DNA from 2 places in the Massilia sp. GCM10023247 genome. Region 1 is predicted to be linked to the other one. Evidence: predicted binding sites of a transcription regulator. Region 1 holds the regulator's gene; the other holds the start of a gene.

What was found. Region 1 encodes LexA, which represses DNA repair genes until DNA is damaged. Its sites were predicted from a motif close to ACTGTATNNNNATACAGT; they were not measured.
Region 2: a site for LexA is predicted at 1,645-1,662, ahead of imuA (translesion DNA synthesis-associated protein ImuA). Genes of this name have one in related genera too.

Annotation. Positions count from the first base shown of each region.
Region 1 is NZ_JBHSIB010000007.1:30,348-33,749, reverse strand. Features, by position in the region: gene ACFPAH_RS03900 (tetratricopeptide repeat protein) at 1-241, shown strand, start outside; gene ACFPAH_RS03895 (tetratricopeptide repeat protein) at 286-1,074, shown strand; gene lexA (transcriptional repressor LexA) at 1,178-1,813, opposite strand; gene rpsF (30S ribosomal protein S6) at 2,045-2,440, shown strand; gene priB (primosomal replication protein N) at 2,470-2,763, shown strand; gene rpsR (30S ribosomal protein S18) at 2,805-3,095, shown strand; gene rplI (50S ribosomal protein L9) at 3,132-3,402, shown strand, end outside.
Region 2 is NZ_JBHSIB010000007.1:196,559-199,960, reverse strand. Features, by position in the region: gene ACFPAH_RS04585 (fasciclin domain-containing protein) at 1-139, shown strand, start outside; gene ACFPAH_RS04580 (SAM-dependent methyltransferase) at 157-792, opposite strand; gene ACFPAH_RS04575 (META domain-containing protein) at 861-1,349, opposite strand; gene imuA (translesion DNA synthesis-associated protein ImuA) at 1,696-2,403, shown strand; gene ACFPAH_RS04565 (Y-family DNA polymerase) at 2,333-3,402, shown strand, end outside.

The DNA of each region.
Region 1 (3,402 bases):
CCTGACTGGCGTCTACGGAAAGACGATTGCACAGGCCGAGCAGGAGGCGCAGCAGATCACGGCCCAGCACGGGCGCTGGCACAGTGAGACGGAACGTGTGGTCCTTGCAGAGAACACGGCGCGCAGGCAGGAATATGACATGCGGACGCGGCGCATGCAGGAAAACGAAATCGAACGCCAGACCAAGTATCCGTCGATGACTCCGCAACCGGTGAGCCCGCCGCCGGCAACCGGACGCTAAATCGAAGACAGGAAAGTTGAGGTGGAGGGAGCATTCGCGGTACCATGTTCCTTTCCCTCACCTCGACCTCCATGAAGCGCCTCCTCTTCGCAACCAGCCTGCTGTTCTGTTCCGCGGCTTACGCCGATCCTTTGCTCGACGCGAACGCGTTGTTTGCGAAGAAATCCTATCCTGAAGCGCTACAGGCCTATACGAAGCTTGCCAACGCGGGCAATGTCGAGGCGCAGCAGCGCCTGGGCCAGATGTATTGGTATGGTGAGGCAGGAGCGGTCGACGAGGCCAAGGCCGAGGCCTGGTTCCGCAAGGCGGCAGCGAAGGGCAATGCGGTCGCGAGTGCATCGCTCGATATCATGGGGCAGCGCAAGGCCCGTCAGGCGGACATCGCCCACTGGGTCGAGGGTTACGAGGGGGAGGACTTGAAGGAGGGGCAATTCAACTGCCCGGCCCCGCGCATTCCCGCGATGTCGAAACAAACCGTCGACATCGAGCGCGTATCGGCCAGTATCGCAACCTGGCAGGCATGTTACAACGGCTATGTGACCAACCTGAACGCGTCCATGCCCTTGGTGCAGCGGATCCCGGCCGATATCGTCAAGCTGCTGAACGCCGCCGAAACAGAGCGTGCCAACAAGCGGCTCGCGGTCATCGGCGAGAACCTGTCGGAAGAAGCGCGTGTCACTTCAAAACTGGTGCTGGCCGACGTCGCTGCGTGGCGTAGTGCGACCGAAGCATATGTCGCCGAGCATAACGCCATCGTCGGCGTCAAGCCATCGCAGGAGAGGGCGAGAGACATCGAGGCGCGCAAGAATAATTACGCGCCGGTGGGGAGGTAACGCAGGCCACGCGGCCGAGCTGGCAAAACGCCCGCGAACGCCGCCTTTGTCCTTGCCGGTCCAAGCCAGCGTCATGCCGGCGCAGTGCCAGCTTAGTGCCAGCTTAGTGCCAGCTGCGCATCAATCCGACCGCCAGGCCCTCGAGCGCGAACTCGTCGCCCGGTTCCACGCGAATGACCTTGAAGTCCGGATTTTCCGGCAGCAGTTCGATCAGTTCGCCGGTCTTGCGATAGCGCTTGACGGTGACGTCTTCGCCAATGCGGGCGACGACGATCTGGCCGTTCTTGGCGCTGTCGATCTTCTTCACGGCGAGGAAGTCGCCGTCCATGATGCCGGCGTCGCGCATCGACCAGCCGCGCACCTTCAGCAGGAAGTCGGGGCGGGCGCCGAACATGGCCGGATCGACGTTGTAGGTCGCTTCGACATGTTCCTGGGCCAGGATCGGCGAACCGGCAGCGACCCGGCCGACCAGGGGCAGCGACATCAGCAGGGCCGCGGGCACGTGCGGCACCGGTGCCGGCAGCGAAGCGCCGATCAGGCGGATGCCGCGCGAGGTGCCGGAGACGATTTCGATGGCGCCTTTGCGGGCCAGCGCCTGCAGGTGTTCCTCGGCGGCATTGGCCGACTTGAAGCCCAATTCCTTGGCGATCTCGGCGCGCGTGGGCGGGAAGCCGGTGTTGTCGATCGCTTCCTTGATCAGGTCAAGGATCTGTTGTTGCCTTGCAGTGAGCTTGAGCATGGATCTGCCACGGGTTAATGATTCAGACTGTATTTTTGTACAGTATTTCGGCAAAAGCAAGGGAAATCGCCGAAATTGTACGATTTCCCTGCGGGAAGCTGTGGCGGCGGGGCGACGCCCCTAGGCGATTGTGCTGGCGGTCGGATCACGTTATAATTGCCGGCTTTCCCTTCCCACACTCGTCTTGACGCCGAGGTGGGCATTTGTTTAAACGTCCTTAAGGAGTGTTGCATGCGTCATTATGAAATCGTTTTTATCGTCCACCCGGACCAAAGCGAGCAAGTCCCGGCGATGATCGAGCGTTACAAGGCCAGCGTCACCGCGCGCGGCGGTAACATCCATCGCGTGGAAGACTGGGGCCGTCGCCAGATGGCTTACCAGATCCAGAAGCTGCCGAAGGCACACTACATCTGCATGAACATCGAGTGCGACAACGAGACCCTGGTCGAGCTGGAAACCGCATTCAAGTTCAATGATGCCGTGCTGCGTCACCTGACCGTGAAGATGAAGAAGGCTGAAACCGCTCCGTCGCCAATGATGAAGTCGGTCCAGCGTGAAGACGCAGCCAAGAGCCACCGCGCAGAAGCCCCGGCTGCTGCTGCAGCCCCGGCCCCAGCTGCTGCCTAAATTCTTCTGCCAGGAATCGTGAACAGGAAGTGAACCAGTTACAAGTCGTCGCAACGATTGCTGAACGCGACGTACTGCGCTACACCCCCGCCGGCGTGCCGGTCGTCTCGGCAATCTTGCTGCACAGTTCGCAGCAGGTCGAGGCAGGAATAGCGAGACTGGTCGAGTTCGAAATTGCCGCGTTCGCCGCGGGAGAAATTTCGGGCCGCTTCGCCAGTGCCGAACTCGGCGCGGCGCACCAGTTCACGGGATTCTTGGCCAGGAAGAACCGCAACAGCAAAGCCCTGGTGTTTCACATCATTGATTTCAGTGCCGCCGCTTAAAGAAGAGTTAGCGGCCCACCTTTTAGATACAGGAGCCTCAAATGGCATTCGGTAAAAAGTTCGACAAAAACAAAGCCAAAGAAAAACTGAAGCGCAAACAGCAGAACCCGCTGTTCAAGCGCAAGAAGTTCTGCCGCTTCACCGCTGCAAACGTGGAACAGGTTGACTACAAAGACGTCGACACCCTGAAGGACTTCGTCCAGGAAAACGGCAAGATCATGCCGGCACGCCTGACCGGTACCAAGGCGCACTACCAGCGCCAGGTCGACACCGCGATCAAGCGCGCACGCTACCTCGCGCTGCTGCCGTACACCGACCTGCACAACGCCTAATCAGCGCCGTACAGTCCGAATTTTCTGGAGAAAAATATGCAAGTTATCCTTTTGGAAAAAGTTGTTAACGTCGGCAACCTGGGCGACGTGGTCAAGGTCAAGGACGGTTACGCACGTAACTTCCTGATCCCGCAAAAGATGGCCCGCCGCGCCACCCAGGCCGCTGTGGCCGAGTTCGAAGTCAAGCGCGCCGAGCTGGAAAAGGCAGCCGCCGAAAAGCTGGCCGCTTCGCAAGCCCAAGGCGACAAGCTGGGCGGCATGACCATCACCATCGCCCAGAAGGCCGGCGTTGACGGTCGCCTGTTCG
Region 2 (3,402 bases), 170 kb from region 1:
GAACCTGGTCTTTACGGCAGGTACGCCGCCGACGATCCGCGATACGACGGCAGTGCAGGCGAACATCATCGCAGTCGATGTGCGGGCGAGTAATGGCGTGATCCACGTCATCGACAAGGTGCTGATCCCGGCCCTGTAATCCGGGTGCGCCCGCGCTCAGCGCGGGTAAGTAAAGCCGGTGCGGATGTCCATCGGCGCCAGCCTGCCGCCCTCGCGCACCATCAGGCGCTGGGGCGGCTCCTCGCCCACCAGGGCGCGCGACAGGACATGCAGGCCCTCTCCCTTGCGCAGCAGCTGGTCGCAGCGTTCGTAGACGTTGCGGCAGCCGGTGGCGGCCAGCAGCGCCTGCACGATCGGCACCTTCCACATCTCGACGCCGCCGGCATTGAACTGGCAGACCAGGTAGCCCTCGGTGCCGCCATAGCCGTGCACCAGCAGGCCCGGCAAGGCGTCCTTTTCGCCGTCGACCAGCTGCACCAGGGCCTGCGGATCGGCCGCCTGCAGCGCAGCGGCGCGGCGCGCCACGGCGGCCTGCACGCGCCGCTTCATCATCGCATGGTCGACCGGCTCGTCCTCGCGCAGGGTCCAGACGCGGGCGGCGATCTGCGACTTGGCGTTGTAGGCGGCGCGCGCCAGGAACTGGCGGCTGGAAGACTGCACGATGGCCGTGGAGCCCGGCTTGTTGCGCTCTTGCGGCTTGCCGTCGACCTTCTCGATGGCGGAGACGTAGATCCACGGGTCGCCGGCAAGGATGCTTTTTTCCTTGCCCTGCTTGATGGTGATGATGAGCATGTGCGGCTTTCGTTTGCGAGGACGGGATGATACAGCAAGCCGTCCTTCGAATGCCGTGCTGCGGCTGCTCAAGGGGCGGGCGCGGCTCCCACCATCGGCGTCCAGCGGTAGATGCCGCCGTCGGCCATCAGGCTCATCGACAGGGTGCCGTCGCGCATCGAGTAGGAACGGACGGACTCGAGGTCGCGCGCAATGCGTGTGTCGAGCGCGGGCGGCGCGCACATGGCACGGGTGAGGGCGACCGTGCTGAACTGCAGCGTGCCGCCGGCCGATCCGGCTGCCGGTGTAGCCGTCCAGCGTGCGCTGCCGCGATTGCAGTCGAGCTGGAAGGCGGCACTGCCGTCCGCCGCGAAGCGGATCGAGTAAAGCCGGTCGGGTGCCGGGCGGATCGTGCCTTGTGCGTCGTCCATCGACTGGATCTCGGCCAGTTGCCATGCGGTACCGGCCAGGCTGGCCGGCTCCGCCGGGCGTGCTGGCGGAGCCGGCACCTGGCTGGTAAGCGCGCAGGCGGAGAGAATGAGCGGGGCCGATACAGCCAGGAGGCGCAGGGTGTTCATGGAAAGAGGGCTCCTTGTCTTGGTAAGGCCCAGTCAGGCAGGAAAGCCGACTGCGCGCGCTCGGCCTGTAGACCACGTACTGCGGCGGCTGGAATAAGTCTAGTACAACATTCCGGTACAGGTAAGCCAGATCGATCGAGCAGGCCGACGAGCAATTCAAAAGTTTTCAGTAGCTATATTATTAATGCATAGTAATTATTAATAGTATGAAATTGTAATGTGCGGACCCTGTTTGCCGTCGCAGCCCGCATGTGTTCAAACCATCCACATCTTGCCAAAAGCTGAACAAACGAGTACTGTATAAACATCCAGTACTTTTGCATTGCCCCGGCATTGCGCCCCATCTATGTCTTGTTCAAAAAACACTGCTGCGCCGGAAGATTTGCATCCTTCGCTGTGGCGCGCCTCACAGCTGGCGCATGCGGGCACGCGCTGTGTCGACAGCGGCCATCCGGCGCTGTCGAAGCAGTTGCCCGGGGGCGGCTGGCCCACCGGCACCCTCATCGATTTGCTGCTGCAGCAGCCCGGCATCGGCGAAATGCGCCTGCTGCGCCCGGCGCTGGCGGCGGCGGCCGCGCGCCGCATCGTGCTGTTGCAGCCGCCCCATCCGCCGCAGGCGCTGGCGCTGGCCGCGCTCGGCGTGCCGCCTTCGCAGCTGATCTGGCTGCGCGCCGAGCGCGGGGCCGATGCGCTGTGGGCCGCCGAGCAGGTGCTGCGCAGCGGCAGTTGCGGGGCGCTGCTGTTCTGGGCCAACCATGCGCGCGGCGAGAGCCTGCGCCGCCTGCATTTGGCGGCGCAATGCGGCGAAACCCTGTTCTTCATGATGCGTCCGCTCGCCAGTGCCCAGGATTCCTCGCCCGCGCCCCTGCGGCTGGCCTTGCGGCCTGCCGCCGGCGGGCTCGACATCGGTTTCGTCAAACGCCGGGGACCGCAGCGCGATGCGCCGCTGTTCCTGCCACTCACTCCTCCTTTACTCCAACGCCATGCGCCTGTGGATCGGCCTGCACCTGCCCCGGTTACCGCTCGAGGTCTTCAGCCCGAACTGGTCAACTGACGCGGGCTGCGTCGTGCTCGAGCACGAGCGCGTGCTGGCGGCATCCCCGCGCGCCTGCGCGGCCGGGGTCCAGGTCGGCATGCGCCGCGGCGGGGTGTTGATGCTCATGCCCGAGGCGCGCATCGTCGAGCGCTCGCTTGACCGCGAAGCGGAAAGCCTGCATGCGGTGGCGATGGCGCTGCTGCAGTACACGCCGCAGGTGGCCCAGGCCGAAGAGTCCACGCTGCTGCTCGACATCGGCGCCAGCCTGCGCCTGTTCGGCGGCATCCGCGCCTTGTGCCGGCGCGTGCGCGCCAGCCTGCGCGCGCTCGGCTTCTCCGGTTTCCTCAGCTGCGCGCCGACCGCGCGCGGCAGCTGGCTGCTGGCGCGGCGCCGCGCCGGGCGCGTGCTGACGATCGCCTCGCTCACGCGCCGGCTCGACCGCTTGCCAAGCACCTTGCCGCCGCCGGCGCGCGCCTATGCCGCCTGGTTCGAGGGCATCGGCTGCGCCGACCTGGGCGCGCTGCGGCGCCTGCCGCGGCCGGGTTTGCAGCGGCGCTGCGGGCGCGCGCTGCTCGACATGCTCGATGCCGCCTATGGCATGGCGCCCGAGCTGTTCGAATGGATCGAAGCGCCCACCAGCTTCCATGCCAACATCGAACTGTTCGACCGCATCGAGAACGCCGAGGAATGCCTGCTCGGCGCCGAGCGGCTGGTGCAGCAGCTGACCGGCTGGCTGTGCGCGCGCCAGCTCGCGGTCGAGCGCATCACGCTCCTGCTCCAGCACGAGCGGGGCAGGGTGGCGCGCCCGCCCACCCCGGTCGAGATCGCGCTGGGCGAGCCGACCTGGCGCGACGAGCACCTGGTGCGCCTGCTGCGCGAGCGCCTGGCGAAACTCGTGCTCGAAGCCCCGGTGATCGGCCTCGCGCTCGACGCGGCCCAGCTGCAGCCGATGGCGCCGCCGAGCGAATCGCTGTTCCCAGAGCCCGGCGGCAGCGAGGAAGACCGGGTCCGCATGCT